Regions from separate parts of the Sphingomonas nostoxanthinifaciens genome, predicted to be linked through region 1. Evidence: riboswitches for the same ligand, from Rfam matches in the RefSeq annotation. Region 1 holds a riboswitch; the other holds the start of a gene.
What was found. Region 1 has a riboswitch for cobalamin ahead of K8P63_RS20180 (TonB-dependent receptor plug domain-containing protein). Riboswitches for the same ligand answer to the same signal wherever they lie in the genome.
Positions count from the first base shown of each region.

Region 1 (4,166 bases):
TGAGGCGGTAGGTGGCGGCGAGGTTCACCAGCGTGAACGAACGCAGCTTTTCCAGCAGCGGCGGGAAGTAGCCGTAGAACAAATCGTTCTGGCGGCCATTGTAGCGCACCGTCGCGGTGACGGTGAACGGTTGCTCGGGCGGCGACCAGTTGAGGCTGGCGCTGGCGATGCTCTTGGCACGCCGCACCGCCTGCGCCGAGACCGTGCCGCTGGCGAAGGTGGCGGGATCGAGCGTGACCGTCTGGTCCTGCGGCGCGTGCAGGTAGGTGTAGCTCGCGTCGAAGCGCCAGCCGCCGTCCAGCTTCGCCGCCGCCGACAATTCGACGCCGCGCTGGTGCGTCCGACCGGGCAGGTTGACCGAGCTCGCGACGAAATTGGCGTCGTAGACGGTGGTGATCTGGTCCCGCAGGCGGTTGTCGAAATAGGTCGCGTCCAGCGTGATGTGATCGCCCAGCAGCGACTGGCCGATGCCCGCCTCCCAGCCGGTCGATTTTTCTGGCTTCAGGTTCGGATTGCCGATGTAGCGGCCGACATAATAATCGAACAGCTCGCTGAAGGTCGGCGCCTTCACGCCCGATCCGCCGGCGGCGTGGATGCGCGTGCCCTCGTCGAACTTGTAGCTGCTCTGCACGTGCCAGGTGGTGCTGTCGGCGAAGCGCGAATTGAGATCGCGCCGCACCGATGCGCCGAAGCCCAGCCGGTCATTCGCGGTCAGCTCATATTCGCCGACGATGCCGGTATTGTTGGTGTGCCGCCAGCCGAGGAAGGCGCCGAACTGCGAGACGGTCGTGCGCTCGCTCTCATGCTCGTAATCGACCGCAGCGGTGACGCTCTGCTTGATCGTGTCAGTGCCGAAGCGGAACGTGCCCTGGTACGAGCCCTTGTAGCGGTGGCCGTCGTCGCCCGAGGTGCGCGCGATCGGCTTGCCCGGCGCAGGCGCCGAGCCGTCGGCGACGTCGTAGCCGTCGCGCTTGGTATCGGCGAGCTGGCCGACCACGACGTTGCTGAAGCGACCGTCGAGCAGATCCCACTGGCCGCGCAGCAGGCCATAGAATGCCTCGTTGCGATAATGCACGCCGGGCGAATCGATCGTGCGGCCATAGGTGGCGCTGGTGAAATCATTGTCGCTGTCGTCGGTGTCGGCGTCGGTATAGCTGTAGCGCGCGACGCCGGTCAGCTTCACGTTGGGCGCCGCCGTCCACGTCGCCTTGGCCGATGCGCCGACATCGTCGGAGCCGACGTCGCGGCTGCCGCCGACCGCCACCGGATAGCCGCGCGTGTGGATGTAGCTGGAGGTGAGCGCGTAATCGAGGTCGCCCGCCACGCCGGCAGCGCGCGCGCCGCCGCTGAACGTGCCGAACGATCCGCCCTCGGCGCGCAGACGGATGCCCGGCGCCTCCGCGCCCGTCGAGGTGATGTAGTTGATGACGCCGCCGATCGCGTCGGAGCCGTAGAGCGACGATTGCTGGCCGCGCAGCACCTCGATCTTGGCGCTCTCGTCGGCGATCAGCGTGCCGAAGTCGAACTCGCCGTAGAAGGGATCGCTCACCTTGATGCCGTCGACCAGCACGAGCGTGTGATTGGCCTCGCTGCCGCGCAACCGGACCTGCGTGAACCCGCCGACCGCGCCGGTGCGGCTCACCGCCACGCCGGGCACGTCGCGCAGCACGTCGGACACGACGCGCGTCTGGCGCTGGTCGAGCGCGGCGGCGTCGAGCACGGTGATCGACGAACCGAGCAGGTCGACCGGGATCGCGTCGGCCGAGCGCGTGGCGGTGACGACGATCGCGTCGCCATTGGCGTCGACCGTCGGCACGGTCGGATTGGATTGGGCGAAGGCCGGCGCGGCGAGGCCGAGCGCCAGCAACGTGGTGAGCGTGGTCTTCATGATTCTGTCCCCCGGCAACTGAGCAACGAAGGCGGGGCGTCACCGATGGCGTGCATCGGCCGGGCGCGCGCAGACAGGCGGGCACCGGACGCCCGTCAGCACGCACCCGCGCGGCCCCGCCGCATGGGTTCGTCGCTCAGACGGAACGTAACCGTGCCATGGCCATCCCCTGGACCGTGGCAAGAGCGACCGAAGCGCCGGCAGGTCTCCTGGCTCGCGGGTCATAGCGGGCTGCATGGCCTTCCCAGCCGCCGTCACCCGGCCGCCAGTGGCTGCCCCCTCGATCGAGGGCCAATGCAGTCTGCTCGCCGCTCACAGTTGCAGGGACAGCCGCGGTTTGAGACGGAAAGGCCCGTCCGTACCGCATTCCCATTTCAGCCTCTCGCGAGGCACCGGCGCGATCTGTCGGACGGCGGCAGGCCGTCGTCCGCGGCCGCCCCTAGCCGAGCGTCGGTGGCTTGCCAACGGGCGCGTCAGGGAGCCTTGTTCGCGGGATTAAAAACGCTGCCGGAAAGCCACACTGGCCGCGCCGGCGTGTCGGCCACGGTGCGGGCGAGCGCCGCGACATAATCGTCGAGCTTGATCGCCTCGTCCTTCAACACGCCCGGCTGGTTCACGTCGTCCGAAGGCGCGTGATAATGCGTGGCGCGCCAGTCATGCTCGATGCGGAACGCGTCGGTGCCAGGCGCGAAGCCGAACTTGAAGGCGAGCGCGGGGATGCCCGCCTTGACGAAGCTGAACTGGTCGGTACGCACGAAGCTGTTCCGGTTGGGCAGCGGATCGGCGATCAGCGACAGCCCGTTCTGCGCCGCCACGGTGCGCGCGGCCGCACCCAGCGAGCTTTCGGCATCGCCCTGCGCCAGCACCGTCGTCAGCGGCCACAGCGGCAGCGGCATGTCGAAATTGAGGTCGGCGACGATACTGCCCTTGGGCACGGTCGGCCGCAGCGCATAATAATGCGAGCCGAGCAGGCCCTTCTCCTCCGCCGCGACGATCACGAACAGGATCGACCGCTTCGGCCGTGGCCCCGCCTTCAGTCGGTGGGCGATGTCGAGCACACTGGCGACGCCCGAGGCATCGTCCATCGCACCGTTGTAGATGCGGTCGCCATCGATCGCCTCGCCGACGCCGACATGGTCGAGATGCGCGGACAGCGCGACATATTCGCTGCGCAGCGTGGGATCAGACCCTTCCAGCTTCGCGATCACGTTGGGGGCGGTCACCGCGCGGCGCTGCGCGGCGATGGTCGCGCGCAGGCGGAGCGGTAGCGCAAAGGTCGGCACCGGCTGCGATGCGTCGGCCAAGGCGGCCATTTCGTCGAAGCTGTGGCCCGAGCCGGCGAACAGCCGCTCGGCCTGCGCCGGATCGATCGAGCCGCTGACGAAGCCGTCGGGCATTTCGCGCAGCGCAGGATCGGCGAGATACATGCCGGTCTGCGAGGCGAGCAGTTTCTGCCGCGCCCACGGAATCTCGATCTGCTTCGGCGTGTTGAGCGTGATCATGCCGACCGCGCCCGCCGCCGCCAGAAATTCGGCGCGAGCGTTGCGATTGGCCGCCTTGACCGGCCCGGCCAGCGCGGCCGGCCCGCCCGAAATGAACACGGCGATCTTGCCGCGCAGGTCGAGCCCCTTCAGGTCGTCATGCCCCTGCGCCGGCAAATGCAGGCCATAGCCGATGAACACCAAAGGCGCATCGACGCTGGCCGGGCGCGGCGCACCGGCGGGCGACAGGATCAGCGCGTCGCCGACCGCGAGCGGTGCGGCGGTGCCGTCGGCCGCGACCAGGGCGGCGGTCGACGCATGCTGATCGACCACCTGCTCCTGGAACGCGATCGTCTGGATGTAGCCGCCATGCTCGCCGGCGGGCGCGAGGCCTTCGGCGCGGAAGCGCTGGATCACATAGTCCGCCGCGCGCTGGTAACCGGGCGTGCCGGTCAGCCGCCCCTCCATATTGTCGTCGGCGAGGACGGCGATGTCGTGCCACCACGCCTGGCCGCGCGGGGAGACGGCGGGCTCGGCGAGGGCCGAGGTGGCGGCGAGGGCGATCAGGAGGGTCAGGGCGCGCATGTCCGTGACGTATCGCGCATAATTCACGCCGTCGAGTGCGGTGGACGGCGTGCCCTTCGCTCGTTCATAGAAGCGCGGGCACGGACAAGAGGGGCAGGCATGGCACGTTTGGGATTTGCGCGGACGATGAAGCTGGCTTTGGCCGCGAGCCTGCTTGCGCCGGCGGCGGCGCAGGCGCTGGTCGCGCCGGGATCGGTCGGCAATCCGGCGCT
Region 1 is NZ_CP082839.1:4,202,518-4,206,683, reverse strand. It holds gene K8P63_RS20180 (TonB-dependent receptor plug domain-containing protein) at 1-1,888, opposite strand, end outside; cobalamin riboswitch at 2,071-2,300, opposite strand; gene K8P63_RS20175 (M28 family metallopeptidase) at 2,362-3,954, opposite strand; gene K8P63_RS20170 (DUF885 family protein) at 4,054-4,166, shown strand, end outside.

Region 2 (4,166 bases), 580 kb from region 1:
CCCGCCTGCGCGGCGGTGCGGGCGGCGTGGCCGCTGCGGCGCTCGCGCATGGCGGGGGTGGCAGCGTCGATGCGCGCCGCGACGGCGGGATCGTGGATCAACGGCGAGGTGCGGCGGTTGGCGGCGGCGCGCGACGCCAGTTCCAGCGCGTCGGGCACGCTCTCGCGGCCTTCGTTGAGCGCGCGCTTGAGCACGGCAAGCTCGGCCACCTTCTGCGCGGCGAAGGCGAGCCATTGCGTCACCTCGCGATCGAGCCCGCGCTCCAGCGCCAGATCGACCGGCACGTGCAGCAGCGAGCAGGACGGCGCGATCACGATGTCGCGCGTCGCCGCGACCGGCTCGATCCGGTCGAGCAAGGCGGCGAGGTCGGCGCGCCAGACGTTACGCCCGTCGATCACGCCGAGCGACAGCAGCAGCGACTTGGGTGCCGCCTGCAGCAATGGCTGGAGCTGCTCGGGCGCGCGCACGAGATCGACGTGCAGCCCCGCCACCGGCAGGTTCGCCGCGAACGACAGATTGTCGCCGAGGCTGCCGAAATAGGTCGCGAGCATGATCTTCACGCTTTGGCGCGCCAGCTTGGCATAAGCGCGGGTGAGCGCGCGCCGCTGACGCTCGTCGAGATCGAGCACCAGCACCGGCTCGTCGATCTGCACCCATTCGACGCCCGCCGCCGCCAGCTCGGCGAGGATCGCCGCATAGCGATCGAGCACGGTGTCGAGCAGGTCGAACGGATCGATCCCGCGGCCCTTGGCCAAGGTCAGCCACGTCACCGGGCCGAGCAGCACCGGGCGCGTCTCATAGCCCGCCGCCTTGGCCTCGCGATAATCGTCGACGATCTTCGCCCGGCCGGGCGTCAGCCTCTGGCCGGCGGTCAGTTCGGGCACCAGATAGTGATAATTGGTGTCGAACCATTTGGTCATCTCGCACGCCGTCAGGCTGCCATGGCCGTGGCCACAGCCGTCTTCGCCCGCGGTCGTGCCGCGCGCCATCGCGAAATACAGCTCGGTCGCGTCGGTGATCGCGGCATAGCGCGCTGGAATCGCACCCAGCATCACGCTGGTGTCGAGCACATGATCGTAGAGCGAGAAATCGTTGGACGGCAGCCAGTCGACGCCGCCGGCCTGCTGCCGCGCCCAGGCGGCGGTGCGCAGGCCCGATGCGGTTTCCTGCAGGTCGGCGAGGCTGGTCTGGCCCGACCAGTATTTTTCGAGCGCGAATTTCAGTTCGCGGCGCGGCCCGATGCGCGGGAAGCCGAGCGTGGCGACGGTGACGGTCATGGTCTTCATACCCCGATGAAGCGCGGGCATGCAGACCGGACACAGGCATGCGCGGACGACGGCCGGCCGCGGCATGCAAGCGGCCAGCCCGGACACCCCGCCGGTGGACGTTATCGCGTCGGAGGCAGGTCTCCTGGCTCACGGATCGTCGCGTCGGCCTGGCCTTCCCGGCGGCTGGAAGCCGCCAGTGACACGTCTCGGCCGCCGCTCACCGCTTACAGTTGCGGGGGCAGCGCCGGCCTTGGCCACCGTGAGGCGGCCGCACCGGCTTCCCGTCTTAGCTCCGTCGGCAAACCGGCGGAGAACCTCGACGATGCGCGTGTCCCATGCCACCGCCGGACCGTCAAGTCGCATATAAAGCTTTCTTTATATGTGTTCGGCGAAGCGTGTGCGCAGTCGGTCGGGCGTGAGGGCGGCGGGGGTGCGGCAGCCGAGCTGGACCATCGCCTGCTCCAGCTCGGCGCGCAGCAGATGCAGGATGTGGGCGACGCCCGCCATGCCGGCCACGGCGAGCGCATGCACCTGCGGGCGGCCGATCATCACCGCCGTTGCCCCCAGCGCGAGCGCCTTGGCGATATCGGTGCCCGATCGCACGCCGCCGTCGAGCAAAAGCGGCACGCGCCCGCCGATCGCGTCGGCCATCGCCGGCATCATCTCGGGCGCGGTGACCACGTCGTCCAGTACGCGTCCGCCATGGTTGGAGACGACCAGCCCGTCGGCGCCATGTTCGATCGCCATCGCCGCGTCGGCGGGGTTGAGAACGCCTTTGAGCAGGATCGGCAGGCGCGTCTGCGCGCGCAGCCACGCGACATCGTCCCAGCGCGGCGCGGCATCGACCAGCAGCGTGCCGAACAGGATCGCGCCGCCGGCGCTGGTCGTCTGGCGCAAGCGGGGATGGCCGCGCAGATTGGCGGCATCGACGCCCGCGGGCAGCGTCAGGCTCGCGCGCTTCACCGCCGAATCGACCGTCAGCATGATCGCTTCATACCCTGCCGTTTCGGCCCGGCGGACGAGATCGAGGCTGCGCGCGCGCTCGTCCTGCAGATAGAGCTGGAACCACAAGGACGCGGGCGGCCGGCCGAGGTCGGTCGCGGCGGCGCGGCTCGCCGTCGCCACCTCCTCCAGCGTCACGCTCGACAATGTGCTGAGCACCATCCCCGTCTCCAGCGCGGCGGCGGCGCGCGCGGTCGCGAGTTCGCCCTCCGGATGCGCGAGCCGGTGAAAGGCGATCGGCGCGAGCAGGATCGGCGCGGCGTGCGTCCGCCCGAACAAGGTGGTCGCCGTGCTTCCCCCGCGCAGGTCGGCCAGCACGCGCGGCAGCAGCCGCAGGCGCGCGAAGGCGGCGCGATTGTCGTGTAGCGTGCGTTCCTCGCCGCTGCCTTCTTGCACATAGCGCCACGCCTCGGCCGCCATATGCGCCGCCGCGCGCGTCTCGTAATCGGCGAGCGTCGCGACGCCGTCGGGCACGCCCGCATGCGGCGGCAGCGGCGCGGTCACGTCGTCGACCATTGCCGCAGCAGATTGTGGTAGACGCCGGTCAGCCGGTCGAGCGCGGCATGCTCGGGATGATCGCCGGTCAGGTCGCGCACCGCATTGTCGAGCTCGAACAGCAAGCGGCGCTGGTCGTCGCGCTGGACCATGCTCTGCGTCCAGAAGAAGGCGGCGAGCCGCACGCCGCGCGTCACCGGCGTCACGTGGTGCAGGCTGCTGCCGGGATAGATGACAATATGCCCGGCGGGCAGCTTGACGCGCTGGGTGCCGAACAGATCCTCGATTACCAGTTCGCCGCCCTCGTAGCTGTCGGGATCGCTGAAGAACAAGGTCGAGGAGATGTCGGAGCGGACGCGCTGCTGCGAGCCGGGCAGCGGGAAGATCGCGCTGTCGACATGGCTGCCATAGGTGCCGCCACCCTCGTAGCGGTTGAAGCGCGGCGGCAGCACGCGCAGCGGCAGCGTCGCGGCGATGAACAGCGGGTTGCGCCCGAGCCGGTCGAGGATCAGATCGCCCAGTTGCCTCGCGACGGGATGATCGAGCGGCAGCTGCAGGTTGCTCTTCACGGTCACCGCACGATGGCCGGCGGTGGTGCGGCCATCCTCCCACGCGGCGGCCTCGAGCAGAGCGCGCGCGTCGCGCACCTCGTCGGGGGTGAGCAGATCGGGAATCGAAAGCAGCATCGTCGATCGTCCTTCGCGCGAGCCTTGGGGCTCCGTGCGCGCCGAATAGCGGAAAGCGGCGATGCTGCCATAGTGCGTCACGCCGGCGCCGCGTTGCGCGCCGTTTATCCGCTGATGACGGGAGGCGTGTCGTGGACGAGGGTTCAAGCGGGAAGGCTGCCACCGCCTTTCCCTATCACCGCAGCATCTCGCCGGCGTTGGGCGTGCTGCTAGGCCTCGCCTTGGTCGAGACGGCGGTGCTGCACCTGATCGCGATGGCATTGTGGGGCTGGCCGATCGCCTTGCCGCTCGGCCTGCTCGACGTGGCGCTGGTCGCGGTGCTGGTCGGCCTGCTGCGCTCGATCCGTGCGCGCCCGGTGACGATCGCCGACGGCGTGCTGACGATGCGCCTCGGCTGGCTGAAGGTGGTGCCGATCCCGCTCGCCCACGTCGCTGGCCTGCGCGGCGCGTGGGATGCGGCGGCGATGAAGGCGCCGGGCGTGATGAACCTCGCGCTCGCGGCGTGGCCCAACGTGGTGGTCGATGTCGCGCCGCCCGTGCGCGTGCGCCGCCGCGAGATCGTCGCGGTCGCGCACAAGCTCGACGATCCCGCCGTCTTCGTCGCCGCGCTGGATCGCGCGCGTGCCGCTCAGGCGCCGGCGACGTAGCGGTCGACCACCTCCGACAGCAGGGTCAGCGGCATGTTGCCGCCGAGTACGATCGCATCGTCGAAGCG
Region 2 is NZ_CP082839.1:486,641-490,806, forward strand. It holds gene metE (5-methyltetrahydropteroyltriglutamate--homocysteine S-methyltransferase) at 1-1,277, opposite strand, end outside; cobalamin riboswitch at 1,384-1,602, opposite strand; gene K8P63_RS02225 (alpha-hydroxy acid oxidase) at 1,644-2,786, opposite strand; gene K8P63_RS02230 (Fe2+-dependent dioxygenase) at 2,771-3,451, opposite strand; gene K8P63_RS02235 (hypothetical protein) at 3,583-4,098, shown strand; gene K8P63_RS02240 (DUF885 domain-containing protein) at 4,080-4,166, opposite strand, start outside.
Region 2: linked by a shared signal. The riboswitch ahead of metE (5-methyltetrahydropteroyltriglutamate--homocysteine S-methyltransferase) and the one ahead of K8P63_RS20180 (TonB-dependent receptor plug domain-containing protein) in region 1 are both predicted to bind cobalamin.